DNA from 4 places in the Paenibacillus sp. JDR-2 genome. Region 3 is predicted to be linked to each of the others. Evidence: riboswitches for the same ligand, from Rfam matches in the RefSeq annotation. Region 3 holds a riboswitch; each other region holds the start of a gene.
What was found. A riboswitch is a leader RNA that binds a small molecule or an ion and turns the genes downstream of it on or off. The one in region 3 is predicted to bind cyclic di-AMP.

Region 1 (7,602 bases), 660 kb from region 3:
CAAAGCAGGGCTTGTTGCAATGTTATGCATTGTCGAACCAAGCTCTTCATGCGTTACATTGCCAAGCGCTACCTGCACGCGAGTCTCGAACACGTGCCAGATAATAAAGATAAACGTGATTACCCCCGTGATACGCTGCAACGTAAACGCCCAGTTACGCTCATATTTGAAACGTCCCGAGTTGAGGTTCGATTGATAAGCCATATACAAACCGTAAACACCGTGGAACAAAATCGGCAGGTAGATGCCGAAGATCTCAAGCAGTGTTACGATAGGCAGGCCGTTAATAAAATTAACCGCTCTAGTGAAGCCTTCAGGCCCACGCTCATACGCCTGAAAATTGGCCAGGGCATGCACGATGATAAATCCACCCAGCGGAATCACCCCAAGCAGAGAGTGAAGCTTGCGCCAGTAGTACGAATTTCCTTTCATTAATACTTCTCCTTTCCAGACTGTGGTCGCTCCATGACATTTTTTACTGTTGACAAACCATTCTACATTGTACCCCCGGCTTTAAAGTCCGTCAACAAAAGTCGACACCATTTGCGAAAGTTTCATTTCTCGACTTTTATTGCATGGGGTCCCCGCAAAGTATTAGGATTAAACTTCGGAGCTTAAAAATTGTGAACGTTCCGTGTATGCCACTCTTTTAATCCTACTCCTTTTGAGCTTATAATGGAATTGCATATTTATTATAATTTATTATAACCAATTCACATAAGCGATCGAGGAGACCAAAAATGATCGAAGAATTTCATATGTTTGCTGCTATTGTGGAGCATTCCAGCATGAATAAAGCAGCTGCCTTGCTTAATTTGTCCCAACCGGCCTTATCCCGCAAAATAGCAAAGCTTGAAGAAGAAATAGGCGCCAAACTGTTCGAACGCGTCGGCAAGCGGCTTGAGTTGACCCGCGTCGGACAATTGACTTACGAGTACGCCGTCAATCTGCGCAAGCTGCACCGCCGCTATATGGACTCCGTTGCTGAATTTACCGCCGCGGGACGAACCTCCATTACGATAGGGGCTAGCTTAACGACGCTTCAAACCACATTACCCGATTTCATCAAGACGCTAAACGCCAGTCATCCGGAATTCGATATCAAGGCCGTAACCGGCAAAACCCACGAGATTGTCACGCTTGTCCGTGACAATAAAGCGGATATTGCCATCGTCGCCTCCATGATTGAAGACTCCCAGCTTCATTGCGTGCCGCTGTTTGACGATCATCTGCTCCTCGTTATCCCGACCAGCGTAACCGTTACGCACGAGGAGCCTCTTTCAATAGAAGATTTAAACGGACTGCCGATGATCTTGTTCTCCAAAGGAACGTGGTACCGTAAGCTGACCGACGAAGTATTCGCCAAATACCAACTTCAGCCGGATGTCCGGATGGAGATCGACTCCTTCGAGGCTATCGTCCGTCTCCTTCATACCTGCCGCGCGGCAACCTTGCTCCCGCATTCCTATATGCGCAAACAATTATTAGCCGACAACGAGCTTGTCGTTGTCCCAATCCGTGAGCTGGAAGAGACCAAGCGAACAACTTGTCTTATCCACAACGATCCTTCCGATCTACATCCGGCGGTTCGGCGTTGGATTTCAGAGTTGGGTCAGTAGGGGTCGCTCTGTGTCTTTCGCTCTTGTGTCTTTCGCTCTTCTCGCTCCCGCAAGGGAGGACAGTGGTAGCGCTTTTTAGCGCTTCACTGTCCTTTATCATTCCCTCGCAGGGGGAATGGATGGGTGCGGCGCGATGCGGGAAAGGGGTATCTCTGGAGGAGCGCAGCGTTCGCCTTTGTCACTTCCTTTGCTACCCCTATGTAAACCCAATTCAAAGCAAAGGAATGACAACAGCGGCCGGAAGAGATACCCCGTCCCGCCGAGCCATCCCGCCCCATCCATTCCCCACCTCAGCAGCGAACAAACAAAAGGACAATGAACGCTAACCGCGCCCACTGTCCTTATCATCACCTGATTATGGTTTCTTCAAACTGTTCAATCTGGTCGTTTGTTCCGATCACGACCATAACGTCCTTTTCCGTCACCACATCTGTCGCCGTAGGAGCAATAATTATACCGGAAGGCTTGTTAATGGCTACGATGCTGCATCCGAATCGGGCACGCAAATTCATATCTTGAAGCGACTTGCCGTTCAGGCATTTGGGTACCGAAAGCTCGGCAATGGTATACTCCTTCGACAGTTCGATATAATCAAGCAGATTCGGGGAGACAAGCTGATGGGCAACCCGAATGCCCATATCCCGTTCCGGATAGATGACGCGGTCGACGCCAATTTTCTCCAGCACACGACCATGCAGCTCGCTCATTGCTTTCGCTACAACCCGCTTCACGCCCAAGTCCTTCAATAATATAGTCGTCAGTATGCTGGCCTGAATGTCATCGCCAATCGCCACGACTCCGCAGTCAAAATTACGAACGCCTAGTGATCGCAGCGTCTCTTCGTCCGTGCAATCCGCCGATACCGTATAGGTCAGCACATTGCTCATCTCCTGAACGGCTTCCTCATCCCGGTCGATCCCCAGCACCTCATAGCCCAGCTTAATGAGCTCTCTACCAAGACTAGAGCCAAACCGCCCCAAACCTACGATCACAAATTGATTGTTCTTCATTCTTGCTCCCTATTCCCCTATCCAATCGTAATTTTGCCTTCCGGATACCGGTACAGCTCTCTCTCTGTTTTTGGTCCAAGCGCGTAAGCAAGCGTCAGAGGACCAAGCCGGCCGGCGAACATCGTTAATGCAATGACCATTTTCCCAAAAAACGTCAACTCAGGCGTAATACCAATCGTGAGGCCAACGGTGCCAAACGCCGACGTTGTTTCGAATAAAATCTTCAGAAACTGCTGGTCTTCCGTAGTGGAGAGCAGCATCGTTACAAATATCACCAGCGTGAGCGACAGCATCGTAATCGTCAGCGCCTTGAAGATCCGGTCCTTCCCAAGCCTGTAATGGAAAAGAACGATATCGTCCCGCCCGCGGATCATCGCGATAACCGCCCCGACCATCGTGGTAAAGGTTGTTGTCTTGATTCCCCCGCCGGTCGAGCCTGGCGAAGCGCCGATAAACATCAGAATAACGGTAAAGAATACGGTCGCCTGCCGAAGCTGGGTATAATCCAGCGTATTGGCCCCTGCCGTTCTTGGCGTAACGGACTGGAAGAAGGCAGCCAGGATCTTTTCGCCCCAATGGAGGGATCCAAGCGTATTGCTGTTCGAAAACTCGAAAATAAAGATAACAAGGGCGCCAGCGGCAATCAGAATGCCTGTCGTCGATAAAACAACCTTACTGTGTAGCGAGAGCCGTTTGTTTTTCCGGAAATCCAGCAAATCGGCCATAACAACAAAGCCTAATCCGCCAAAAATAATTAGCAGCATTGACACGATATTAACAAGCGGGTCGCCTACATACATCGTTAAGCTGCGGAAATGGCCGAAGATATCAAAGCCCGCGTTATTAAAGAAGGATATCGAATGAAAGAGTCCAAACCATGCCGCTCTGCCAAACGGCATATCGAAGGCAAATCGAATGGCAAACAAAGCAGCGCCAACCAGCTCAATCGTTAAAGAGTAAAAGATAACCCTGCGGATTAATCGGACGATGCCCTCCATACTCGTCTGGTTCATCGCTTCCTGCAGAATCAGCCTCTCCTTAAGCGAGATCCTCTTGCGCAGCACAAGAGCAATCAGCGTTGACATGGTCATAAAGCCTAATCCGCCAATTTGAATCAGCGAGAGGATGACGATTTTGCCAAAGGTAGAGAAGTATGTACCCGTATCGACAACAACAAGGCCGGTCACGCAGGTTGCCGAGGTTGCCGTAAACAACGCATCAATAAAGGGCAGTCGCGAGCCGTCGCTTGAGGCGATGGGCATCGACAGCAGCACGGCCCCAATGACGATAATCATCGCAAACCCAAAGACAAGTATTCTTGGAGGCGACCATCTCAGAATATTGAAATATTTAGCCATTCTTCTCTCCTTTATAGGGGCCATTCAACATTTAGGCATAAAAAAAAGCACGGGAACTCCCATGCAAATGAGTCCTGTTCCACACAGCCTGCGAGGTTAGCTGACGGATTCGGGCCTGGAAAGGCAGCCCTATTCAAGCGGAATGCTCGAAATTCACCCCATGCTGGCGGATTGCTCCGGACAGCGGTTTGGTTCCCCCGTTTTCAAAAAAGAAATTCGGCTGATACGATTCGATTAATATGACGTAAACGATTATACGCCCAAACGACGGAAACGATCAAAATGAGCCTAAGCGATAATTAAGCTGAATTCGTTCAAAAACAGGCAATGTTATAAAGCAAATGGTCACTTGCTGGCTGCAAGTCCTTATTTCACCGCTTTCCGTTGGCATACTCTACTTTCGCCTGCATTGGATAAATCAGGTTAATAATGGTATTGTTACTGTAGCGAAGCATCGTCTGAATTCGAAATGGAGGTTTTGTATGATCCCTTCCATCGCTCCTCATGATTGGAAAAGGTTTCTCTGGGCTGCTGTTGCAGGCGCAATTATTTTCATCTTTACCCAGTTCGGCCCTGCAGCCGGGGACCAGCTGTTCTCAAGCTCAACACCTAAAGTGATTGCAAAAAGCGAAGCCGAGTCGACCGCGAAGAAGTTCGTCCAGGAACAATTCGGCAAAACAACCGTAGCCGCCCATACGATTTACCAGACCGACAGTCTGGCAAACGGTTATTTCTCTAAGGAAGAGCTGTTAGGAAAGTTCGAAGATAAATATGACGCCAAGTTTCCAACCGATACGTTCCAGGTCAATTTGGATCTGGAAGACGGTACAAAAGCTTATGTCTACGTCCATATGACAAACGGCAGTATTACAGGCTGGCATTGGCTTGGCGGTCAATCTGCCGGAAATGCTCAGGTTCAAACGTCAGCGAAGGCTTTTGCCGAAACAAAAGGGTTCCGGTCTGAAGAATTGGACAGCTTGTACATGAATGACCAAGGAGACGCTATTCTTCATCCAACCGGTTATACGCTTGGAGACGCTTCTCTTGAGCTTACTATCGGCGTCGGCCTTATTGATGATAAAGCTGTGATCACCAGGTACAAGCCAGCCTTCCAAGCTCCGGCAGATTACGTCTCTTATGTGGAAGGCCAGAAAAAAACGGGCAGCGCGCTGTCTGTTGTGAGTCTGGCGTACATGTGCTTCATCTCCCTTGTCTTATCGCTTATTTACGCGATTCTGTACAGGGGACACACGACCTTTAAACGCGGGATATTTATCAGCCTGGTGTTTATCGTGTTCTACATTTATAACAATCTCAATGTTCTCGACGGTATCATGGCAACCTTTGGCGAGCAGAGCCGTTCGGATGCCGAAATGAAAGCTACTGTTCTGATTACCGTTGTGCTGCTGATTCCGGTTGGGCTCGCCGTTTACTTCGCCCTTGTCGCCGGTGACGGAATGTGGCGCTCGCAAAAACGCCCCTTATGGCCGGGATTCCGCGAGCGCGGCTATGGCGATCATGTATGGCGCAGCGTTGGCCTCTCCTATCTCTTTGCAGCAATTATCCTTGGCGCGCAAGCGGTCATTATGGTCGCCATGAAGTTTCTTGCAGGCTCCTGGGCAACCAGCGATGCTACGCAATCTCCGTACAATACGGATATGCTGTGGCTTATGCCGATGATGGCCTGGTGCGCTGCAATCTCCGAAGAGGCCATATTCCGGTTGTTCGGCATTGCTCTATTCAAGAAATGGTTCAAGAATACGTTTATCGCTACGCTTATTCCAACGATCATGTGGGCGCTTGGTCATGTCGGTTATCCGATCTTCCCATTCTATACGCGTATCGTAGAGCTAGTTATTCTGGGAACGGTATTTTGTCTTATTTTCCTCCGCTATGGCTTTATTACAGCCGTGTTCACCCACGCGATCCTGGACAGCCTCATTATGAGCTTCGAGCTGGTCAGCGTTGGAGGAGGCGTTAATATTACCGCAGCCCTTATCTATTCTATTCTGCCTGTTATTGTCGCTTGGGTCATCAAATCCTGGCATAAACGGCGCACTATAGTACGGGCCTGAAAGGGCTCTTCATAAAAAAGGAATGTATCTCTTAGAAGATACATTCCTTTTTTTCGTACTAACGGCACCCCAAACAGCCCATTTAATAGAAACGGTCATTTTGTCCAAGAGAAATCCTGTCCACCTTAATATAATCTATTAAACCAACATATGGGGTGTGATAGGATTGATTGCAAGAATCAGCGGCTATGACCGCAAACAGAGCTCATGCAACAAAAGCTATGAGAAACAATCGTCATGCAAAAAGTCAAGCGGCCATCACAAATCGTCCGGGAAAAAGAACAAATCAGGCGGCAAGAAAAACGAATGCCGTGAACACAAGTCATCGTGCAAAAAATCGTACGGTTATTCACACAAATCAAATGGCAGCAAATGCGAGAACAAATCTTCGGGCTGCAGCGACAATTCGGCAATTCCTTACCACAAAGAAGAAGGCGGAAAAACCAATGCTGGATATGCTTACGGCATCCTTAGCAAGCTGTCGCTCGGACAAGTTATTCATCGCATAACGCTCGATAACGGCAAAGATCTGGACAAAGCGAAATGGGCAGGTTTTCAGAACGGGAATGCTACATTCTCGGCTGGCAGTTACAAAACAACCTACATCGTCTATGTACCGCTGAACAAAATTACAAGCATCGCCCTGTAAGAATTGGACAAGGGACCATTTCGCTTTTTTATCCACTCTCGTACAGGAACAAATCTATCATTCATCATATAATCTAGTACTACGTTTAAGAGGAGTGATAGATTTGCCTAACAAAAACAAGAACAACAATAATGACAAGCAACAAAAACAAAACTCCGATGCAGCCAACAAAAGCGTTGGCAACCGTACAGCTGGTAATAACCAAGGCCCCGGCGGCGGCAACCGTACGGCTGGTAATAACCAAGGCCCCGGCGGCGGCAACCGTACGGCTGGCAACCAAAGCCCCGGCGGCGGCAACCGTACGGCTGGCAACCAAAATCCTGGCGGCGGCAACCGTACGGCTGGCAACCAAAGCCCCGGCGGCCGTGGTCCCGGCGGCGGACGCAGCGCCGGCGCGGCAACTGAATCCGAAGCAGAAAACAAATCGGGCAAAAAGGGTAAGGACGAAGGCAAAGGCAAGGGTAAAGATAAAAGCAAAGGCAAAGGTTAGTAAATAAATTAAAAAAGAAACGGAATGAGGTTATCATTCCGTTTCTTTATCTTTTACCTCTTCATTTAACGCAGCTAAAATTTGCGAAGCCAGCTTCTCGCCAATCGATAGAGGCTTGAAGTCCTCGATGGAGGCTTCCTTAATCTTCTTGATCGAACCAAAATGCTTAAGCAGCAGCTTGCGGCGCTTCTCTCCGATTCCCGGAATCGCATCCAGTTGGGAAGCGATCATTGATTTGCCGCGTTGTTCGCGGTGGAAGGAGATCGCAAACCTGTGGACTTCATCCTGAATCCGCTGCAGCAGATAAAATTCCTGGCTGTCGCGCGGCAGCGGCACAACTTCCGGCGGATCACCGGTCATCAATTGAGCCGTCTTATGCTTCGCATCCTTCACAAGTCCGC
Region 2 (7,602 bases), 1.1 Mb from region 3:
AAGGCGATCATAACCGAAGCAATGGTCCCGAGGACGATAATCATATAAGCGGCGGGATTTAACAGATTGCTAAGAGCGGCACCCTTCAGCGTCATACCGACCAGTACCGCTACGAGTCCTAATATAATACCGATAATTGTAGAATTTTTCATCATGCACCCCGTCCAGTACGTTTTCGACAAATCTCTAGTTCTTATATCGACAAGTTATCGTACGGAAATTAGACTTTCAGAAATGATTTAAGAGAGAAGCGTTAATTTTCGTGAAAATGCGGTAAAATGAGTATAGAAGATAATTATGGTAAAGGTGGTTGACCTATAGTGGGAGTTAGACATGCAAGAGAGTATGCAGATATATTGAAAGAACTGACGGAAGCGGTAAGCGAGGTAGAAGGCAGCTACACGTTTTTTGAGATGGAAGAGGAAGAGTGGGCGGCGCTTGGGTCGGACGACCGGCATGAAGTTATGGAGGCGCTTGCCGACGATGTGTTCTTCGGTCTTGGCGAGCAGCCGGTAATCGAGGTTGGCAAAGGAGCGATTACGTATCATCCGAAGCATCATGTCATTGAAGTGTCGCATGGAGATAACGTGACCCGTATGATTCGGTTGACATAAAGGCAACAAAGGGAGAGCGTGAGCGTGACGAACGATTGCTTATCAAATACGACGTTACCGCAGACGCTGCAGCTGGATGGCGAGCAGCTGTCTGCCTTCTATCAGCCGATTATCGCGCTTGATACGAGAAAAGTGGTTGGCTATGAGGTGCTTGGAAGAGCCTGCAAGGGCGATACCGTCCGCAGTCTGGGGCCGTTTTTCTGCGACGCCGGCGTACCGGTCGAAGATCATATCGCGGTTGACCGGATTTTGCGCGAACAGGCATTTCAGAAAATAGGCGCAACCCCGCAGCCTCCGATGCTGTTTATTAATTTAAAGCCGAACTGGATGCACCGGGGCGTGCAGTCGGGGGAGCTGTATACCTTATCTCTGCTGGACAAATATCAGATTGATCCCCGCAGAGTAGTGATAGAGATTACGGAAGAAAGCTTTAATGGCGAGTTTGAGGAGCTGCGGGAAATTATCGATTTGTACCGCTCCAAGGGCTGTCTGATTGCAATTGACGATGTTGGCAGCGGCTTTAGCGGTATGGACCGAATTGCTTTGATTCAGCCGAACATTCTGAAAATCGACATTCACGTGCTGAAACGGAGTGCGAGTCATGGCGGCTATCTTGGCACGCTCCGTTCCCTCTCCGCGCTGGCTGACCAGCTTGGGGCTTCGCTGCTTGCCGAGGGCGTGGAGACCAAGCTGGATTTAGCGAGAGCGATCCAGGCTGGGGTCCGGTACGTACAGGGCTTTCTATTCGCGAAGGCCGAGCCGGATTTCGGCGAATCGTCCCGTTTTTCTGTCCTTTTGGAAGAAGAACTGGAGGATCACCGGCAGCTGCAGCTCTATTCGGAAAACTACTGGCGCTATTTGTCGGACAGGCTGTCCGGCAAGATCGATCGGATTGGTCATCTGGAGGAGCTGGAGGAAGAGGATAATGAATGGATCGTCCGGCTGCTGCAGGAATTGGAGAACAACAGCATCCGCGTCTATCTTTGCCGTGAAGACGGTATTCAGATCTCTTCCAACTATTCGAGAAGAGAAGACGGCAGCTGGCGGCGGGAGGACGAATACTGCGGGGCTAACTGGAGCTGGCGACCGTATTTTGTTCCGAATGTGGTTCAATTAAACGAGAACCGCCGCTCCATGGTTTCCCGCGCCTATACCGACCTGGATTCCAGAGCGTGGATCCGGACGGTATCGGTCCTGGTGAAACCCGGCGTTATTCTGTTCGTTGATATGAAGGATCCCGAGCCTGATTACTACCGGTTATAGGGATATTAAAGAGTAGACTGGTACACCATACAATGGAACTCCGCCGACCCTTGTTGCGTTGGCCGTACATAGGTATCTTCAATGGCAAAGCCGGCACGTTCATAAGCGCGAATGGCACGCGTATTCCACGTCAGCACCTCCAGATCGATGCTGTTCTGAGGTGCCCGGCGAAGGGCTTCACGAACCAACAGCCGTAGAAAGTCGGGGCCGATACCTTTGCCGCATAAAGCGGGATGAAGGCCGAGACCGAGGCGGATAACGCCAACAATGGGGAAGAATTGGGCAAAACCGATCAGTTCCTGATTGCGATTCACGACAGCCGCATATTGCATGCGTCGCAGGACGGGGTCGCCAAATTCGATCTCGTCCTTTTGCATCGTATCCCACGACGGCCAATGGTAAAGATCGTAGGGGAATTCATATTGCCATCCGCAGATTTGCCGGGCATGATCAATTTCCAGCGGCTGGATAGTCATGTCCTCCAGAGATGGTTTATAATGTACCTCATCAGTAAAATTAGTCATGGATCTACCCTCATTAATAAGAATCTATAAGTTTCTTTCCATTATAACATTTCGGTAATCGACTTCATGAGGATTTGGCGAAGGACAACGAAGGAGAACTTTTACGATGCGGAAATTAATAGCGCTTGGCTGTTTGTCTTATCTCGTAATTGGATTAGCTCATGTTGTGGGCGGATCGGTAATGGAGCAGATGCTCGATAAATACGGTTTGTCGTATGACGACGGCGGGCAGTGGATGATGAATCAGTTCTTCGGTTTCTTGGTGGGCGTATTGCTGTCCCCATTTATTACGTCCAAGCTGGGCAAAAGAGGGGGAGTGCTTCTCTCGCTTGGTCTCCTGACGCTTGGGGAAGCGGCTTACAGCCTTACTCCCCACTCCTGGGGGCTGATGCTGTTTATCGCCTTGTTTGCCGGCTTTGGCTTTGGAATGACGGAATCCGTCATTGGAGCCATGGTTATTGATCTGGCGGAAGAGAACGGCAAGGCTAACGCGATGACCAAGCTGGAGACGTTCTTTGGAATCGGCGCTTTCCTGATGCCAACGATGGCGAGCATATTGATCCGATACGATGTATGGCAATTATCCTTCCCGATACTCTCGGCGCTTGCCGGCATTACCTTTATCTTATGGATGACGATATCGTTTGGGCCAATCGATGACAAGATTGGTTTTCATGCCAGAGTTGGTTTTCATGCCAGAGGGAAGAAGGCGGCGGTGGAGCGGGAAGCTGGCGATCCGCGTCCAAAAGGATGGTTCGGATATAAGAGAGCCGCGATTCCGTTCCTGCTGCTGTCGGCGTTATTTTTCGTCATTTATGTTGGCGTGGAAATGAGCTTCTCCAATTATCTGCCTTCCATTATGATTGAACGCTCCGGTATGTCGGAGGCGAATGCTCCTTCCTCGCTTAGCTTGTTCTGGGGCACGATGATCCTTGGGCGTCTGTTCGCCGGACGGCTGGCGGATCGTGTCGGATACATCCGCTATCTGTTTGTTGCGATTGCCGGAGCTTGCGTCGTTATTCTTGCGATGGGGGCTGTCGGGCAGTTAAGCGGAATGATGGTCCTAGTCGGACTAAGCGGATTGTTCTTCTCCGGCGTGTTCGGGATTGCTCTTGTATTCGCAAACGGACTTATTCCGGGGATGACGGAGCGGACAACCAGTCTGCTTGTCGCTTGCGGAGGCGTAGGCGGGGCGATCTTCCCGAAATTAACGGGATGGATGATGGACAACTATGGCGCGGACCGAACGGTCTGGATTCTTGGGGCTTTTCTTATTGCAATGTTTGTCGTATTGCTTGCGATGCTGGCGCTCGGCCGGAAGCAGCAGGCGGCAGCTGCCTGAATAGAGTAGCAGGAAACAATAAAGCCGCATGCGGTTTGTCCGGTAGGACAAGCTGCATGCGGCTTTATTGTAGGAATCCTGTCAATCCGCCTCGGTTGAAGCGGCTGCTTGATTCTATTGTTCGTCGGCATATTTATCAAAAGTGCTAGGGTCCATGACACGTCGAGCAGTCACATACCGGTTGACATAATAAGAGTCACTAAGGTTGCTTATCGTAACGCCCTTGCTGGACGATGCATGAGCAAACTTGCCATCCCCTACATAAATGCCGACATGAGATACACCACGACCGTTCGTGTTGAAGAACACGAGATCTCCGGCCACTAGATCGCTTTTTGCGATCTTCTTACCTGTTTCAGATTGCGAAGTGGAAGTACGAGGAAGATCGATGCCCATTTTGTCGAAAACATAAGAAGTAAATCCGGAGCAGTCGAATCCTTTCGTGGATGTTCCACCTGCAACGTACGGCGTGCCAATCAAGTTGCTGACAATGCCGTCCATTTTGGAGTCTGCGAAAACGCTTCCAGCCTGAAAAGCTAGCATTAGCGCAAGTCCAAGGAGTAGTGCTGTAACCTTTTTCAAAGCGGTAAAGCTCCTTCCAATGCCGACGAGGTTAGCTGTGGGGTTCGGTTGAAGGATCCCTATGACTTCTCGGGCGCCGATACAATCATTCGGACGTCGAAGTCAATTCACCCAGGGGTGGTTCCCCCGTTTCCAGTACAAGGAATTAGGCAGTTTGTTTTATGTACTTGGTAACTATTCGGTAATTTTCGTTTATCTCCTCCTCTATACGGCAATTTCTAATAATTCTCATGCAACCTTTTGACTAATGAAAGCGGAAAAGCTTGTATCCTGCGGTTAGTAGTCTTCATGTAGGGCGCGCAGACTAGCAGAGAAGCACTATAAAGATTTACTAACTCTTTACTATGTGGTTTTGCTAGCCGATATGTTGATTTATTTGGAGAATGGCGGACATGCGAGCCCGAAAAAACGCGAAAAACCCGCGCTGCGACTAGGTCGCAGGGCGGGCTGCTTCTATAATTATGAGAAAATTTTAAACTTCCTTTGATCTTAAAATGTCGTATTGGGAGGCTAGAGTCCATACTTTCATTAGGGTACGGACAAGATGATAGCCTTGGTGGACAAGAAGAGCGATAAAGCCGGCCCATACCAGGGAAAAGCCGCTGACGAACAATCCGACTCCCGATCCGATCGCCCACATGAGAAGCGATAATCCGGCAAACGGCAGAAGATGCTTAACAGCTGTGCCAAGAGATTGGACAATGCCGCCGGTTTTGCCGCTGGTCGCCCCAAGCTGCATGGCCAGGAACAGCAGATGGAGCAGGATGCCCCATAACAGCCAGCCTCCCGCGGCGGGAAGCGTCTGCTGCAGCAAGTCCCCAATCGAACGGCTGTGAAGGAGGGCTTCAAGTCCCTTGGGCAGCAGCCACCAAGCGGGAGCGAGAGCAAGAATCGTCTCGATCCAGTAGAGCAAGGTAACCGGCTTCCATGCCCGGCGGATACCTTGAAGGAACTGCGTTCCTCCTGTATCGGTCGCATGCTGCAGGGAGTAGAGCAGTCCCGCGTTAAATAACGGAGAGAGCAGCATTCTTGCGGCGAACAAGCCGCCAAGCAGCCACAGGTACGGAGTAAGCAAATCCGTCTTCATAATCTGGAACTGCGCTTCGCTCAAAAATAGCTGGACGGCTGCTTTGGACGGGGAATGATCCGGGAACCGGCGCAGCAGAGGCGCTACAACCGAATCGATAAACCGGTACAGGAAGAATCCCCATAGCAGCTGGTACAGGAATAGCAGGATAACGATATAAAAGTGCTTGATCGTAAGCCGCCAGCCTTGTCTCATATGATTTTTCATGGTTTATCCTCCTAAAAAGAATTGCGAAGCAATTCTTACTTCGAAAGCATGGACCTAAAGAATTGCGAAGCAATTCTTACTTCGAAAGCATAGTTCACCAGCCCAATAATCCGAGCAGGCCCTGAATGACATTAGAAGTGCCAAGACTCCAACGGGTACGCGTGACCTCAGATAAGTCGGCCTTCATATAGTCGTTGATATGCTTATTGTCGAGAACGTTTGTATGCTGCGGATCGACGGCAACCCATTCGAGCGGAGAGCTAAGGACAACCTTGTACTGAACTTGAGCCTCTGTCGGATCCCAGGACTTTGGAACAATGGTGCCGTCCTTGAACTTCAGGACAACCGGAACCGGACCGTTATAGCCGCCGTTGCGCTGAAGAGAGACAACCGATTCATACATCCGCGTTCCATCCTGCTCGACGGGATGGACATTAATGGACTCCACGGATACGTCCGCCATCTGATTGCCGTAGACATATTGGTCGAAGTAATTGTTCCACTTCTGTTTGGTTACCTGCTCTACAACGCGCTGGAAGTCGGTGGTGGTCGGATGCTTGAACTTATATTTCTGGAAGTAGGTGCGCATAATCTTCTGCATCATTTTCTCGCCGACCTGCTTCTCGATGCCAATCAGTACGAGCTTCGCCCGCATGTACACATTCTCGGCATAGACGTTATTGCTTGGGTAAGCCCAGGATGGCTGCTTCAGCGGAGCGGGATCCGTCATATAGCTCGCTTCCAGCGGCAGGTTGGCTTCGATGCCGTATTCGCTGGCCATGACTTTATCTTCTGCATAGGAGGTGAAGCCTTCGTCGAGCCAGGCTTCCTCGAACTCATTCGAAGCTACCATGCCGTACCAGTATTGATGCCCGACCTCATGCACGACGGTCCTCTCGAGACTGTAGCCCGGATTGTCCGTCTCTGCGGCGAAGGCCGTAACAAGTGTCGGATATTCCATTCCTCCGGAGCCGTTGGCTCCCTTGGGAGGCACAACAACCGATAAGGTTGAATACGGGTACTCGCCGTACCATTGCCCGTATTTGGAGAGCGCGGATTTGGCGGCATGCATATACCGGTCCTTCAAATCCTCATGCGCAGGATCCAGATACAGCTTGATGCGCACACCCGGAATGCCAGGGCCGGATAATGTGTCTTCATAATAGATAAAGTCCGGGGAAGCGGCCCAGGCAAAGTCATGAACGTCATCTGCGTAGAATTGATAGATCGCCCGGTTATCCTTTTTCTCTACTGCCTTCGTCTGAAAACCCGTTGCTGCAACGGTATAGGATTCCGGCACCTGGATACGGACGGAATAAATGCCGAAGTCGCTGTAAAACTCGGAGTTGCCGTGGTACTGATGCGTATTCCAGCCTTCCGTCGTGCGGCCTCTTGTCCCAGCTGTTTCGTACACGGCCAGCTTAGGGAACCATTGTCCCGCCATCACGTAATTGCCGGAGTAGCCCATACGCGCGAATACTTCGGGCAGCTTTACTTCAAAGCCCATCTCGAGGGTGACCGATTTGCCCGGGGCTACCGGTTCGGGCAGCTTAAGCTTGGCCAGCGTAAAGTCATTCGGATTGTTGTCATCGGGCTGAACATAATGCAATCGCGGAAGCAGGCTTTCCCCTTCCGTCGTCTCCAGCGTCAGCAGCTTCATGTAGCCCTGGCTTGCTTCGGTTGCTTTATCCGAGCGCAGCTTGCCGCCGGATTCCTTCATAAACGTGGTTTTGTCCGACATGAAGGCATTCGGATAGAGGTGGAAGTACAGCTCGGACACCGTCTTCTTGCCCGGATTCGTCCAGGTGACGGTCTGTTGGCCGTCGAGATACCGGATGTCGTCGCGAAGCGAGACGTTGATATGGTACTCGGTGATCCGCTTGCTAAGCGCCTGAGGTTTAGGAGCCACGTTGTCAGGTTGGGACGAGGCGGGCGGCTTGGCCGATTTTGGCGCAGAATCGGTCGCTGCTTTGGCGGCAGGGG
Region 3 (7,602 bases):
GAAGGATAACAGGCTATGTATATAAAGGCGGAACATGGAGCAGGCAGACAATGCCTCTTCCCCGGATGAACATGGATATCGGATTTTACAAAGGATCGCAAGTCGCCAGAGCCACTCTGGTCAAAAAGGCACCCTCTTTCCCGTTTACCGGCTACGGCATCGGTAACAAAATCCGGATCCAGAAGCATCTGCTTACTTCCCCCGTTCTGAAGCCGTATCTTCTGCCTACTGAACCGGTGAAGGATCCAAGCAGCTTTCTAGCCTTTGTGAAAAAACATAATAGCGTCATGCTAAAGCCGATTAACGGCTGGGGCGGCAGAGATATCGTACGCGTCACGCTCGAGCAAGGACAGTACAAGGTGCAGAAAAACGGCGAGCAAACGCGATTAATGAGCGCTCTTGGCATCCGTTCGTTAATTAGGCGCGCACTGAGCAAGGAACGTCAAATCATGCAGCAGTGGATTGATATCCGGAACAAGCAAGGAATTATTTACGACATTCGCGCGTTGATGCTGAAGCAAAGCGAAGGGAACTGGCAGACAACGGGGATTGCCGTGCGCGAGGCACAGCGCGGCCGGATTACGTCCAACCTGAAGAGCGGCGGCCATGCCTTTGAAGCAAGCTCCTATCTAAAAAAAGAGTTTGGCGACGAGAAAGGCGAAGCGCTCGCCAAATCCGTTCGCGAACTCGCGGAATATATTCCGGCGTTTACGGAAAAATCCTATGGCGCCCGCCTTTGCGAGCTTGGCATTGACCTCGCGGTAGATGTCCACGGCAAGCTGTGGCTGCTTGAGATCAACATCAAGCCCGGGAAAAAAATTATGCGGCAGCTATATGGACTCAAAGCTTGGGAGCAAAGCCTGCATACGCATTTTCAATATGCCCGCAGCCTGCTGTCAAAAACCTAATAAACGGAGATGAATCATGAGTACGGAAATAACGATAGCCGCAGTCGGGGATTTCCTGATGAAGACGCGTATTATCAACTCCTGCAAAGGGGAAAAAGGCTATTCCTTCGACCATCTGTTCGAACCGATCGCCCCTTATCTGCGTAATGCCGATCTGACGATTGGCAACCTGGAAACCGTATTTGCGGGTAAAACCTCCGAGGACGCTTACAGTGTTGTGAAACGGCATCCTCGTACGAACTGGCCTATGTTCAACTGCCCGGACGCTTTCGCCGATACCTTGAAAAATCTTGGCTTCGACTTTGTCTCGACAGCCAATAATCATTGCATGGACAACGGCATTAACGGTCTGAAGCGTACGCTCAGAATTTTGGATGCCAAAGGGATTGCCCATACCGGTACTTACCGGACGCAGAATGAAGCGCAGCATCTGGTCGTCAAAGAAGTCAAAGGCATCAAGATCGGCTTCCTTGCTTATACGAAAACCACAAATAAAATCCCGGTTCCTTCGGACCATAAATGGGCGGTTGACCTGATCAATCCGGCCAAAATGGTCTCCGACCTGAAACGGCTAAAAGCCAAAAACGTCGATCTGACTATCGTATGCCTGCATATGGGCAGAGAATACTCGAATTATCCGGTACAGAAGCAAAAGGATATGGTGCAATTATTATTCAAAAATGGCGCTGACATTATACTCGGTGCCCACTCGCATACCATTCAACCAGCCGTTTTCTATAAAAGCGGATCGGGTATCCGCAGATTCGCCATCTATTCCCTCGGCAATATTATTTCGACCCGCCTTTATTACAACGATCATACCTTAACCGGCCTTATCACTCAGCTCCAAGTGCGCAAGCTTGATGACGGCACCATTCGAATCAAGAAGGTCGACTTTATTCCAACCTGGACGCGGATTAGCAAAACGGGAGGCCGAAGCGCATTTAAGGTTTTCCCCCTTAGCGCCCATTTAAAAAAGCTCGATCCGTCCAGTGCCGAAGCCGTCCGCATGAAAAAAATGATCCACCATGTCCGTCAGCATATCGTAAAGGACTCTGACTCCGTCAACGCGGAAATCATTTAACCACAAAAAAATGCCGTACGGATCATTCCGTACGGCTTTTCCTTGTTCCTTTAAGCAATTAAATAAGATTTTGACATTTAGCTGAGGTTTGACGTTAAACGGAGAATTCGAATGTTTCTTGAAAAGCGTAGATTATGCTTCCGATGTAGCTTTCTTTCAGAAAGCTTTTAGCCCGCCTTTGTTCGGGGGATTTCTCCTCTACAAACTTATTGAAAAAATCCCCCGAACAACAGCGGTTGAAAGGAATATTTGAATGCGCAGTGTAAGTGTTAACTCACCTAATCAGCCAATCTAGTTAATTACGCGTCTCCCCACGATGAAACGCTGCTTGTAATAGCTCGAGTTAACATCCGAAATAATAACGTCTGCCGAAGGGCTTGCGTTGTGAATCATTTTGCCGTTGCCGATGTAGATGCCGACGTGGCCTACGTCTTTATGGTTTTTCGAACCGCTGTTCCAGAAGAACAGAAGATCGCCTTTTTTGAAGTTGCCGTAGCCTACTTTAGTTCCTACTTTAGCTTGCGCGTCGTCGTCGCGGCTAACGAGAGTAACGCCAACATTAGCAAGTTTATATACAAGCGCCGTGAAACCGGAGCAGTCTGTTGCGTAAGGGGCTTTTTTCTCTTGACGGTCTTGCCAATGCACGTAATTGACTTTACCTTTTAAGTTTAATGCAGTTTGAACAACCTTCGCTCTTTTCGCGTCCGAAGACATCGCTGCATCCGCTGTCGTATGAAGAAGCGCTGTTACCGGTAATGCGATAGCCACCAATAGCATCGCGATTTTTGTCATGAATTTCATTTGTTCTTCACTCCCTATCATCGTGATAGGGCTATTATAAATTGGCTCAGAACCCCAAGAACACCCGCAAAAATTGGCAACGAGCGGTAAATGAAAGCGTTAAGAATGCTGTAATCTAGGCGTTTCTTGGGTCTTAACCACTTTCTGAGAATCCTATGAGTCTATGATGAGTATTTTCTTACTTGTTGCGTGCTATCAACTATGCTATAATCCTGATTTTTCATTTTTCACATAGGATTAACGATAAAAGCCCGTTCTTCCATCAAGGAAGAACGGGCTTGGAAAAACTATCTCTTCTATTATAGTGCTTTCAAAGCATTTGCAATTTCAATACATAAATCCTCTGCCTGCGGCACAAAGCCCAGACGGTCGATAAAAGCATGCGTACATCCCTTGTACCGGATTGTCTTCACCGGAACGCCGGCGGCCGCAAGCTGCCTGCTGTATACTTCCGACTGAATGCGCAGCCCGTCAAATTCCGCACCAACGCACAACGTGCGCGGCAGATCTTTGCTGTCAGCCAGAAGCGGACTGACATAAGGATTACGTACGTCCTCTTCGCGAGGCAGATAAAGCTCCCATGCTTTTCTGACTTCCGGATCAGCCTCGGTAGGCCGTCCAATCCCCAGCATGGGATCAATCATAGCTCTTTGTTCATCCGCCATCTCGAACTGGGACAGCTCCCACTGATAACCGTTCACCCCGTTAAGGAAGGTAACGCACGGATAAATCAGCACCTGCTGGGCTACCATACGCGTACCTAAATCCCGGTCCTTGGCTGCTACGGCAGCCGACAGGTTGCCGCCGGCACTGTCGCCGCCTACGGCAATCCGGTTCCGGTCGATGCCGTAGTCCTCGGCATGCTCATAAATATATTGAACGGCATTAAAGCAGTCGTTAAACCCGTTAGGGAACTTATGCTCCGGAGCCAATGAATAGTCAATATTAAAGACAACGGCATCGGCCAGCTCGGCGATCAGCCGGCAAGGGTTCTCCACCGCAAACACGGTACCGCCGATCCAGCCGCCGCCGTGAATATAGATGAGACAAGGTTTGTTAGGCTTCCGCATCGATTTGCGCGGGTAATACCGCCATAGGCCAACCTCATTGTCGCCAAGCTTTACGCGTTCATAACCGGTGTAAATCTCCACCGTATTCAAATTACGGTTCGGAAATCCCATGGAATCTCGAATAAGCTGAAGCTGCTCCTCCGGCGACGGAGGCTGGGCTGGGGCAACCTTTTGTTCCCCGGCCCATTTCCTAATAAGCTGAAGCTCGTAGGGATCCAGATAACCGGCCCTTGTCTCTTCCGGATTAACCTTTACAATAACCTGCGTGCCGTTCAAGTTTGCTTCTTCCTGCTGAGCCTGCAGAGCGTTCACAATTTCCTGGCTGTATACTCTCATTAACAGAAGCCTCCCGGGATGTGAAATGCGATCCCTTCTTACTTCTCCTTTGGCTTATGAACATCCTTTATTTATTCTTTGCAGGCTGACCGGACGGCAGATAGACCATATGATCATCATGCTCCGACAGATCCTCCAGCCACGATGCTTCAGGAGGACAGTCCAGCATGATAAAACGGCCTTTTCCTTCTTCTTGATAGTGATGATATTTCACGTAGGCTTTGCCGCCTTCTATATCCAACAATTCAACCTTGCCATAATCATGAGCCATCAAAAGCCTGATCCGCTTCCCTAGCTCCGCGGTTAGTTCTTTTGCTTGCTGAACGATAGAGAACTGCGTTTGCAGAGACAGGCTAGACTCAGGATAAGAAGAATTAGGACGGTTAATGATAAAGGAATATGGTGAAACCCCAGCCTGGGACAGCTGATCAATCAGCTTGCCTAACAGAAGAGGATCATTATTAACGCCCTTGACAATAGGGGTTTGATTAAGAACGACAACTCCCGCCTGGTGAAGGGCATTAAAGGCTTTCTTCGCTTCGGCCGTTAATTCTCTCGGATGGTTAATCGTAGTCATCAAATAGATCCGCTTCTCCGGACTCGAGAACTGACTTAACATCTTTAATAATGCATGGTCCTCATAAATTCGCATTGGATTATGAACGGGCATTCTGGAATCCAATCTAATCGTGCCGATATGCTCGATATCCCGCAGCTGCTCGATAATACTAGTCAGCTTGGCAATACCTAACATCAGACTATCTCCCGTCAGCACAACCTTATGAATCTCATTATGTTCGGCAATGTAGGCAATTCCTTCCGCTGCCTGGGACACGGGGAGAAGAACCATCGATTGATAAATATGCTTGCAGCCGGCAGCTTCCCAAGTGAACTCCTGGATCCCGTGAGGCGCTTCCCCCGCGGCCGCAATCAGATGCTTGCGGATCGGATCCTTCGGATCATCCCAGTCAATCAGGTTTAAGTAATAATCATTGACGCGAAAATGCTTCTTAAGCCGTTCTCTTTCCGCCTCCGACAGACCTGCCGATCTACCGTTATCGGCCATTGGTTGTACCATCTCGCATCCCTCCAAAAGGTTATTAAAAGCATCACCTATGCCGGGAAGTCCATCCCACCTCCACGAAAAATGAAAAAAAAAGACCCCAGCAACACAGAGCATGATCATGGTCTGTGTGCATTTTGGGCCTTTAAAACAGAAAAAGACCCTTCAAGGGTCTATCGTTTGCAATGTTATTCGCAAAAGACCCATCTCAAAGCTGACGAGGTTAGCTGACGGACTCGGGATAGATGGTTCCCTACAGCCGATAACCGGCTGATTCGCCCCAAAAGATTGGTTTCCCCGCTTCTCGGCAACGCCGAGAACTAAGCTTATTGTAATTATCTCACAATTCTTAATATTGTCAACAATTAATCAATAAAAATCCCCGCCCAATTTCCGAAGGAAGGTTGGACGGGGTTATGTTATATCTCTGCGGTCACTTCTTATCCACTTGAAGAAGAAATAAGTGCTTAACCGAAAACGTATCCTTAATGGTTTCTTCCGAAATAACGTTCAGCTTGATGAGACCGGCGATTTTGGAGGTATCGGGCTTCGAGAGCAGCCGCCATACATCAGGATCGGGAAGAGCGGCAAACAGCTTGCTCTCATCAAATTCCTTGCGCTCTTGGGAAACAATCTTCAACTTGTAGCTGCCTACCTCCAGTTCGGAGAGCTCCAGCTCGGCGCAATGCTGCACGATTTCACCGCGCAGCTCGGATAATTCCTGCTCGATTTCCTTCTGCTTTTGCTTAAGCTGATAATAACGCTTGACTTTGTTATCCTCCACCTTACTCACGCTCCTCTTAATCATATGTATGATGGGGAGCGCGGAATTAGGACTGGATCTTGTCCCACTATTTAGTGACTAGTCCTCTCTTGCGATATGCCCAATGATTCGTTGGGCCATGTCCGCTGCCGACGATAATGCCGTCTTCAATGGCGGCTTGAATATAGGCTTTTGCCTGGCGAACGGCTTCTTCGATATCAAGCCCTTGAGCGAGACCCGCGGTGAGCGCAGCCGAATAGGTGCAGCCGGTGCCATGCGTACGCTCGGTAACGATTCGTTTCCCGGAGAGCTCGCTATAGCCGCTGCCGTCGTATAACAGATCCACCGCATCAGCTCCTGCTTCATGCCCGCCTTTAATGAGGACATAACGGGCGCCGAGGCTGGACAGCTTTTTCGCCGCCTCAAGCTTGTCGTTCTTGTTGCGGATGGCCATCCCGGTCAGGTGTTCGGCCTCCGGAATGTTTGGCGTAATAATCATCGTGAGCGGCAGCAGCTTGCGGCTTAAAGCCCGGACGGCCTCTACCTGCAGGAGCGATGCGCCGCCTTTTGCGATCATAACCGGGTCTACCACAACCTTCTTCCAGCCAAAGAAAGCAATCGCCTCGGCTACTTCCTCGATAATCTCGGCACTAAACAGCATGCCGGTCTTTAAAGCGTCAACGCCGATATCGCTGCCGACGGAGTGAATCTGCGCCTTTACCGCTTCCTTGGCGAGCGGGAATACGCCTTGCACGCCAAGCGTATTTTGCGCGGTAATCGCCGTCAGAGCGGACATCCCGTAGGCACCAAGCTCCTGGAACGTTTTCAAATCCGCCTGAATGCCTGCTCCGCCGCCGCTGTCCGAGCCGGCAATCGTCAAAGCCCGGGCTACATTGCCGTTTATGTATTCGTCCATTTTTATTTCACCCCGTTTATCGTTTAGTAGGAAAACCGTTCCGGCGCAAACGCCTGCAGCCTGCTGCCGTTATCGATATAATCGGCCACAACCTGTGCCGTAACCGGGCTGAGAAGAATACCGTTGCGGTAATGGCCCGCCGCCATAATGACGCGGCCGCCCGATTCCTGAACCGGTCCAAGCAATGGGAATCCATCCTGCGTGGAAGGCCTCAGGCCTGCCCAGCGGTGAAACGGCTCCTGCCCGGCGAGAAACGGGAACGCCTGCTTGTTCCACTTGCGCAGCCGCTCGATTCCCCGCTCCGTAACGGTTGTGTCAAAGCCCGCCACATCCTCGGAAGCCCCGCATACAAGCGTGCCGTTTTCTTTTGCAACCAAATAACCCTGATTGCAGAACACCATATGCTGCACCGGCTTTACTTCCGCTTCATAAGCGCAAATCTGACCGCGGATCGGGTACACCGGAATACGGATGCCGAATACATCCTCAAGCTCCCGTGCCCAGGCGCCGGAGCAGACGACCAGCCGGTCGCCGGTAAAGCTCCACCCCGTCTGGGCGGTAACAACGACATCCTCGCGCCACTTATCAACGGTTACCGAACCTAACTGCTCGAAGATTCGAACACCGGTCAGGCGGCATGCCTGCTCAAGCGCCAACACGT
Region 4 (7,602 bases), 1.0 Mb from region 3:
AGGATTCCACATTTGCAACGTATATTACGGGCATTTGAGGACAGAAGGAGATTGCTTGTTCTGCTTATCCTTCCTCAATAAATAATAGAACATTGTATGTATGCCGTCCTTGTCTATGAAGGGCGGTATCTTTATGTCAGGGGAGTTAGGTCAAAGGTGCAGGAAGTAAAGCTGGAACCAAATGAACGAATTGATGATTTGATGACGGAGACGGGGCTCCATATCATTCAAAGCCGGGAAGTATTCAGCTTCTCTCTGGATGCGGTGCTGTTGTCGAAGTTCGCAACCATTCCAAAGCGTGGACGGATTCTTGATCTTTGCACAGGAAACGGAGTAATCCCGATGCTGCTGACAACCAGAACCGATGCACGAATTGATGCGGTTGAAATCCAGCCAAGACTGGCCGATATGGCAAGGCGCAGCGTAGCTATGAATAACCTGTCGGAGCAGGTCTCTATTATTGAGGGGGACCTGAAAATATTCATGAAAGAAGCGGGCAATGGTATTTATGACGCCGTAACGGTCAATCCTCCATACATGGCGGTAAAAGCAGGCGATTCCAACGAGAATGATCATTATGCAATCGCCCGTCATGAAATACATTGCACGTTGGATGATGTCGTTCATGCCTGTGCAAGGCTTGTCCGTTCGGGAGGAAAGGTGGCTATGGTTCACCGTCCTTCGCGGTTTATCGATATTATGGAGACGATGCGAAAATACCGGCTTGAGCCAAAGCGCGTGCAATTCATCCATCCCAATGCGCAAGGAGAGGCCAATATGGTATTAATAGAAGCAATACGCGACGGCAAGCCGGAGCTTAGGCTGCTGCCGCCGGTCTTTGTATATGAATAAACAACTTTGCGGACGGGAGAGAGCAAGGCAATGATACAAATTCAAAAAAGCTTTAAAGATCAAGCGAATAATGATTATGGTATCCTATATTTGGTAGGTACTCCAATCGGCAATCTGGAAGATATGACTTACCGGGCAATCCGGACGTTAAAGGAAGTGCAGCTTATTGCGGCTGAAGATACGAGGCAGACCCGCAAGCTGCTTACGCATTTCGAAATCTCCACAAGATTGGTAAGCTATCACGAGCATAATAAGCAGGCTAGCGGAAGCGAGCTTATCCGTCTATTAATAGAAGGGCAGTCTATTGCGCTTGTCAGTGATGCAGGCTTGCCTGCCGTCAGCGATCCAGGAGCTGACCTTGTTAAGGATGCCGTAGAAGCGGGTATTAAGGTAGTACCTATACCAGGAGCAAATGCGGCATTATCGGCCCTGATCATATCGGGACTTCCGACCGACCGATTCGTGTTCACGGGATTTCCCCCACGGGATAAAAAACCGCTTGCCGAATGGCTGACTCGTCTTGTCCGTCAAGAAGGGACGCTTATGATGTACGAATCTCCCCATCGTCTGAAGAAGACGCTGGATGCCATGCTGGAGCACTGGGGCGACCGGAGGATTGCAATGGTTAGAGAGCTTACTAAGCGCCATGAAGAGGCCGCACGCGGTAGCATATCCGAATGCCTTGCTTTTCTCGAGGAGAATCCCCCCCTAGGAGAGTATTGCCTCATTATTGAAGGGGCGGCTGCAGGAGCTGGAGATTCAGGAGATAACGGAGAGACCTGGTGGGCATCGCTTGAACTTGAAGAGCATGTAGCCCATTATGAGAACGAAGGTATCGATCGCAAAGAAGCAATAAAAAAAGCGGCTCAGGATCGGGGTTTACCAAAGAGGGAAGTCTATAACGCAGTTAATCGATAGATTACTGCGTTATTTGGGCAAAAAAAAGACCTTCCTGGCCGGGTTCTAGCACAGGAAGGCATCAAGGAGTATAAAAAGGTTAGAATTAACAAGTTGGTGTATTTCTATTATAACCTATATTTCTTATTTTGTCACAGGAGAAGGCATTTCAGATAAACAAATATGGCAAACAATTTTGCCTTTGAAGTAAGATACGTTCTCTGCATTGCCGCAGAAGATACATGCAGGCTCGTATTTTTTAAGCATAATACGCTCGCCGTCTACATAGATCTCCAAAGCGTCCTTCTCGCCAATACCAAGCGTACGGCGCAATTCAATTGGAATAACAACGCGACCCAATTCGTCGACTTTACGTACAATACCAGTAGATTTCATCATGATTTTGTTTCTCCTCTCAGGAAATCACATTTCGTCACTATTCGACATAGTTTTTCTTTTTATGGCTACTATAATACCAACGATTCCCATAATAGTCAACCGAGAAAGTCTTTGATAGACCTTACTAGACCGTTATTTGCGGGAATTTGACTCTATAGCAAGGTCATATTAATCTTACTATAGAATACAACAGCTTCGACAATTTGGAAACTATATTACGACAGTATTCGACATTCTATCAAAGTTTTGTGTCGAAACCATGAACAAAGGAGTTGAAAGGGCGAATGAATCAGCAGCTGACCGAAGAGAAAGTTTTTAAGGATCCGGTGCACAAATATATTTACGTGCAGGATCAGACGGTGTGGGATTTGATCAATACGAAGGAGTTTCAGAGGCTTAGACGAATTCGCCAGCTCGGAACCTCTTATTTGACGTTTCATGGCGCAGAACACAGCCGTTTCTCCCACTCCCTTGGGGTTTATGAAATAACGAGGAAAATCATCTCTCAATTCGAGCGCAACGAATACCCGGGCTGGCCAATGGAGGAAAGACTGCTGGCTCTCTGCGCCGCACTCCTTCACGATGTTGGCCACGGGCCTTTTTCTCATTCGCTCGAGCAGGTATTCGATACTCATCATGAGCAGTGGACCTGCGCGATTCTGCTGGAGGATACGGAAGTTAACCGCGTGCTGCGCCGCGTCTCGGAGGATTTTCCGGAGAAGGTAGCCTCGGTAATCAGCAAGACGTACCCGAACCCGATCGTTGTAAGCCTGATCTCCAGCCAGATGGATGCGGACCGAATGGACTATCTGCTGCGTGATGCTTATTTTACAGGGGTCAACTACGGCAACTTCGACCTGGAACGGATTTTGCGCGTCCTGCGCCCTGTTCAGGGCAAAATTGTCGTAAAAGATAGCGGGATGCACGCCATTGAGCATTATTTGATGTCCCGTTACCAGATGTATTGGCAAATATATTTCCATCCGGTTACCCGGAGCTCGGAAATTATTTTGAGACAGATTACGCGCCGTGCCAAGGAGCTGTACGACAGCGGCTACGCCTTCTCATGGATGCCGGGGCCAATTAACAGGCTGCTCGACGGCAACATTACGGTGCCGGACTATTTGAAGCTGGATGAGGCTTACATGCAGACAATCTTCTCTTTATGGACCGAGGAGAAGGATGCTTTGCTCGCCGAGTTGTGCGACCGGTTCCTCAATCGCCAGCTCTACAAATACATTACGCTTGATGATCCGGGGGATTCTTTATTGGAAGAGGCGGCTCTGGAGTTCATCGCGATCGGTCTCAACCCGGACTACCATATGGAAATCGATTTCCCGTTTGACCAGCCTTACGACATTTATCGCCCGGACGCGAAAAAAGGCGGGAAAGAGGATAAAGCGCCGATTCTGCTGCTAAGCGATGATAACAGCTTAAGCGAAATATCGGTGAAATCCGACATTGTCCGTTCTATCAGCGGTCTGCACCAAGGTCAGTATCATGTCTATTATCCGATTGAGCCACTCCTTGCCGCTGCTGACCGGTTAAGCCCGGCAGTCCGGAAGTTGTTTAAAATTTAACTTTTTATATAGAAGGAGCTTGCAGCTAAGATGATATCTTTATTCGACACACATACCCACCTGGACTCTCCGCAATTCGACAATGACCGTGCCGAAGTTATCGAAAGGGCGCGTGCTGCCGGTGTCGATTTAATGATCAATATCGGCTTCAATCGCGAGACAATCCCAACGACGATGGAGCTCGCGGAAAAATACGATTTTATTTATGCAGCGGTTGGCTGGCATCCGGTTGACAGCGTTTTTATGGAGCCGGGTGACCTGGAATGGATCGAGCAGCTTTGCTCACATCCGAAGGTTGTAGCCATTGGTGAAATCGGTCTTGATTACCACTGGGACAATTCCCCAAAGGATGTGCAGCACCGGGTATTCCGGGAGCAGATCCGCCTTGCCCGGAAGCTGGGTAAGCCGATTGTCATTCATAATCGGGATGCGCATGAGGACATTGTCCGTATTTTGAGAGAAGAAAAAGCATCTGAAGTTGGAGGAGTTATGCACTGCTACTCGGGCAGCTGGGAAACGGCCAAAATGTGCCTCGATATGAACTTTTATATTTCGTTCGGCGGACCGGTCACTTTCAAAAATGCAAGGGTACCGAAAGAGGTGCTTGCGAAGGTTCCGCTTGACCGTCTTCTCATCGAAACGGACTCCCCGTATCTGTCTCCTCATCCATTTAGAGGAAAGAGAAATGAGAGCGCTTATGTGTCTTTGGTTGCAGAGGCAGCAGCGGAAATAACAGGAAAATCCAAGGAGGAAATTGCAGTTATTACAAGCGCAAACGGTAAAAAATGTTTTGGTATTGTTTAAAAATGGTCTAAAACCGCTGAAATAAAGACTATAGCGGCGATAAAACTCTTTTTACTTGTTGGAATCGACCATATTTGCCTCCAGAATCCTAAAATTTCGTTAAAATCGTCTTTTAACGCATCTTTACAATTCCGTGGTCAGGAATGTATGATTTTTCTCAGAGCTTTAACTTTTGTATTGGATTTCCAGTTTGCGCTTAATCTCCGAAAGCCGGAGAGCGGGGGAACCAACGCCAGCCGATGCATGCTTAAGACGTCATGAAGTATCGTGCTGCGTATGAATTCTTCAGGGGTGAATTTTGCGGCGATTGCCATGAGCATTCGTTCCGCGGATAGGGCAGCTCTCTCGCCCGAACCCGTCAGCTAACCTCGTAAGCGAATATAGAGAGCGATCAACCTCGTGTATTCACCTTTTCCTGAATGTTTGATTACCCAGGAAGCCACGATCAGATCCTCTGTCGAAGGCTTCTTTTTATTTTCGATTTTGATTATTCGGAAATAGTCTTTACAGGGTAAATCTTGGAGGTGGGAGGCCGTAACACTGGAGCGTGCTTGTCACGCCAATATACTTAATAGTCGCGTCAATAGTATCATGCGTAACAGATTGGCGGCGGGGCTATGAAGGAGGACCGATAGAAGTGGGCATGATCCAGGCTAAGGGGACCCATGGGAAGCGATCATCCAGCATGACTTTCGCAATGCGATGGAAGCATGAAAATTTGCGTTTAATTGTTCTGAGTGCAATTATCTCAATCGCTATGACTTTCATGTTTTTGGTGTTGTTGTACGGATCGGCTGATAAGAGCGTATCCGTAGTAGTGAATGGACAAGAAACTGTTGTAAAGACAAAACAATGGGTCCTGCAACGCCTACTGGATGAACAAGCTATAACGGTTGGACCCTATGACGAGGTATCTCATCCTCTGAATGCGTCCATCAAAGACGGAGACCGCATCGAAATCAAATACGCGGTTCCGGTTACCGTAAAAGCAGATGGCAAAACATCGACGGTGTACACGACAGAGAAAACAGTACAGGCGGCGATCGGGAAATTAAATATTCCTGTTCGCGATCAAGATAAGGTTACCCCGTCTCTCGATTCTCAGATTTCGAAGGCATTGACGGTTACCGTTACCCGAATCGATACCAAGGTAGCAGAGAACGAACGGACTTTGCCGTTCTCGATCGTGAAGAAACAAGATCCAACCCTTGAGAAAGGGAAGGAGAAGCTGGTGCAATCCGGAAAAAACGGTCTCGTTATCGAGCGCGTGGAGAAAAAGTACGAAAATGGTGTTCTTGTCTCCTCCAAGCTGGTCGACAAGGTCGTTCAGAAGCATACGGTCAGTCAGGTCGTAGCGATCGGCTCCAAGAAGGACGTACATACGCTCTCGGCTACGAGCACGGCCTCGTATACAAAGAGCGGCGTAACGTTTAAGCCGAAGAAGGTTCTCAAGAATGTAACTTTAACCGCCTATTCGGCAGGTATAGAATCTACGGGCAAGGATGAAAGTCATCCAGGATACGGCATTACGGCTTCCGGCGCAAAAGTGAAGGAAGGCCGTACGATCGCGGTGGATCCGGATGTTATTCCAATCGGCTGGTGGGTGTACATTGAAGGTATCGGCTTCCGCAGAGCGGAGGATACAGGCAGTGCGATCAATGGCAACAAGATCGACGTTTACTTTGACAGCACAAGCTATGCCAATAAGTTCGGCCGGAAAAAAGGGTATACCGTATACGTGCTTGGGCCAACCAAGCCAACCGCAAGCTAATGGTTTTCTGCTATCGTATTTCATTGTTAAATATGCCATTATAAGAAGAGGCGCTGCCTCTTCTTTTTGTGTGCATGGAGATGCTAAGCAGGCTGCATAATTATTGACGGTGAAAGAAGAGCGAAAGTTGCTGCTGTAGAAAGGAATGTTCGCTTGTGATTAAGGAAATTATTGTGGTGGAAGGCAAAGACGATACGGTTGCCGTGAAGCGGGCCGTTGAAGCGGATACGATTGAAACAAACGGTTCTGCGGTTGGCGAGGAAGTGCTGCGCCGGATCGAGCTGGCGATGGAACGCAGAGGCGTTATTATATTTACGGACCCTGATCATGCGGGCGAAAGAATCCGCAAAATTGTCGCGCGGCGCGTGCCTGGCTGCAAGCATGCTTTTCTGCCGCAGGAGAAGGCGATGTACAAAGGCGATATCGGCATTGAGAACGCAAGCCCTGAAGCGATTCGTCAGGCGCTCTCCGAGCTTCGGACGGAGATGGTGGCCGGAGAAGGGGATATTACCTGGGAGGATCTGATGGAGGCGGGACTTATCGTCCATCCGGACGCGGCGAACCGCCGTCTTCAGATGGGTAAGCTGCTTGGGATCGGGTATGCGAACGGCAAGCAGTTCTTCAAACGGTGTACAAGCTTCCGTATCTCCCGAGAAGAGTTCGCGGAGGCTCTGCGCACGATGGAACAGGGACAGGAGTGAACGATGTGAGCGGAAACGATATGAAGGCGATTGAAGTGGCAACGCCCAAACGCACCAAGGAAATTATCGCGAAGTATGGCTTCTCGTTTAAGAAAAGCTTGGGCCAGAACTTCTTGATTGATCAAAATATTTTGCACAAGATCGTAAGTGCGGCCGGACTTGATAAAACGAAGGGTGCTCTTGAGATCGGTCCGGGCATCGGCGCGCTCACGCAGCATCTTGCTGCGGCGGCGGGTACGGTAACGGCTATCGAGATCGACAATAGGCTGATTCCGATTCTAGGCGACATTCTGGCGGGCGAAGAGCATGTGAAGGTTGTACACGGCGACGTGTTAAAGCTGGATCTGAAAAAACTGTTCGAAGAACGTTTCGCCGACGTGGCTGGCGTGAGCGTGGTGGCGAACCTGCCGTACTACGTGACGACTCCGATTCTGATGAAGCTGCTCGAAGAGCGTCTGCCGCTCGAGAACATCGTCGTTATGATTCAGAAGGAAGTCGCGGAGCGCATGGCGGCGAAGCCGGGCGGCAAGGAATACGGCAGCTTAAGCGTGGCCGTGCAGTATTACTGCGAGCCGCAGCTTGTCTGCATCGTGCCGCA

Region 1: it holds a riboswitch for cyclic di-AMP, as region 3 does, so the genes downstream of both, PJDR2_RS24205 (TrkH family potassium uptake protein) here and PJDR2_RS27105 (hypothetical protein) in region 3, are expected to answer to the same signal.
Region 2: it holds a riboswitch for cyclic di-AMP, as region 3 does, so the genes downstream of both, PJDR2_RS00630 (C40 family peptidase) here and PJDR2_RS27105 (hypothetical protein) in region 3, are expected to answer to the same signal.
Region 4: it holds a riboswitch for cyclic di-AMP, as region 3 does, so the genes downstream of both, PJDR2_RS00145 (3D domain-containing protein) here and PJDR2_RS27105 (hypothetical protein) in region 3, are expected to answer to the same signal.

The regions. Positions count from the first base shown of each region.
Region 1 covers NC_012914.1:5,530,519-5,538,120, forward strand. The annotation lists gene PJDR2_RS24190 (succinate dehydrogenase cytochrome b558 subunit) at 1-432, opposite strand, end outside; gene PJDR2_RS24195 (LysR family transcriptional regulator) at 741-1,619, shown strand; gene PJDR2_RS24200 (potassium channel family protein) at 1,967-2,629, opposite strand; gene PJDR2_RS24205 (TrkH family potassium uptake protein) at 2,647-3,987, opposite strand; cyclic di-AMP (ydaO/yuaA leader) riboswitch at 4,058-4,219, opposite strand; gene PJDR2_RS24210 (CPBP family intramembrane glutamic endopeptidase) at 4,470-6,062, shown strand; gene PJDR2_RS24215 (hypothetical protein) at 6,229-6,711, shown strand; gene PJDR2_RS32115 (hypothetical protein) at 6,815-7,201, shown strand; gene uvrC (excinuclease ABC subunit UvrC) at 7,235-7,602, opposite strand, start outside.
Region 2 covers NC_012914.1:121,243-128,844, forward strand. The annotation lists gene motA (flagellar motor stator protein MotA) at 1-152, opposite strand, end outside; gene PJDR2_RS00610 (hypothetical protein) at 321-614, shown strand; gene PJDR2_RS00615 (EAL domain-containing protein) at 639-1,877, shown strand; gene PJDR2_RS00620 (GNAT family N-acetyltransferase) at 1,883-2,401, opposite strand; gene PJDR2_RS00625 (MFS transporter) at 2,508-3,743, shown strand; gene PJDR2_RS00630 (C40 family peptidase) at 3,858-4,325, opposite strand; cyclic di-AMP (ydaO/yuaA leader) riboswitch at 4,331-4,487, opposite strand; gene PJDR2_RS00635 (hypothetical protein) at 4,798-5,619, opposite strand; gene PJDR2_RS00640 (M1 family metallopeptidase) at 5,714-7,602, opposite strand, start outside.
Region 3 covers NC_012914.1:6,186,443-6,194,044, forward strand. The annotation lists gene PJDR2_RS27085 (YheC/YheD family protein) at 1-908, shown strand, start outside; gene PJDR2_RS27090 (CapA family protein) at 925-1,992, shown strand; gene PJDR2_RS32170 (C40 family peptidase) at 2,284-2,793, opposite strand; gene PJDR2_RS27100 (alpha/beta hydrolase) at 3,093-4,199, opposite strand; gene PJDR2_RS27105 (hypothetical protein) at 4,267-5,277, opposite strand; cyclic di-AMP (ydaO/yuaA leader) riboswitch at 5,461-5,599, opposite strand; gene PJDR2_RS27110 (hypothetical protein) at 5,696-6,046, opposite strand; gene thiD (bifunctional hydroxymethylpyrimidine kinase/phosphomethylpyrimidine kinase) at 6,114-6,941, opposite strand; gene thiO (glycine oxidase ThiO) at 6,965-7,602, opposite strand, start outside.
Region 4 covers NC_012914.1:22,850-30,451, forward strand. The annotation lists gene PJDR2_RS00115 (initiation-control protein YabA) at 1-85, shown strand, start outside; gene PJDR2_RS00120 (tRNA1(Val) (adenine(37)-N6)-methyltransferase) at 202-852, shown strand; gene rsmI (16S rRNA (cytidine(1402)-2'-O)-methyltransferase) at 883-1,770, shown strand; gene PJDR2_RS00130 (AbrB/MazE/SpoVT family DNA-binding domain-containing protein) at 1,894-2,148, opposite strand; gene PJDR2_RS00135 (HD domain-containing protein) at 2,433-3,728, shown strand; gene PJDR2_RS00140 (TatD family hydrolase) at 3,759-4,532, shown strand; cyclic di-AMP (ydaO/yuaA leader) riboswitch at 4,716-4,925, shown strand; gene PJDR2_RS00145 (3D domain-containing protein) at 5,170-6,303, shown strand; gene rnmV (ribonuclease M5) at 6,459-7,004, shown strand; gene rsmA (16S rRNA (adenine(1518)-N(6)/adenine(1519)-N(6))-dimethyltransferase RsmA) at 7,025-7,602, shown strand, end outside.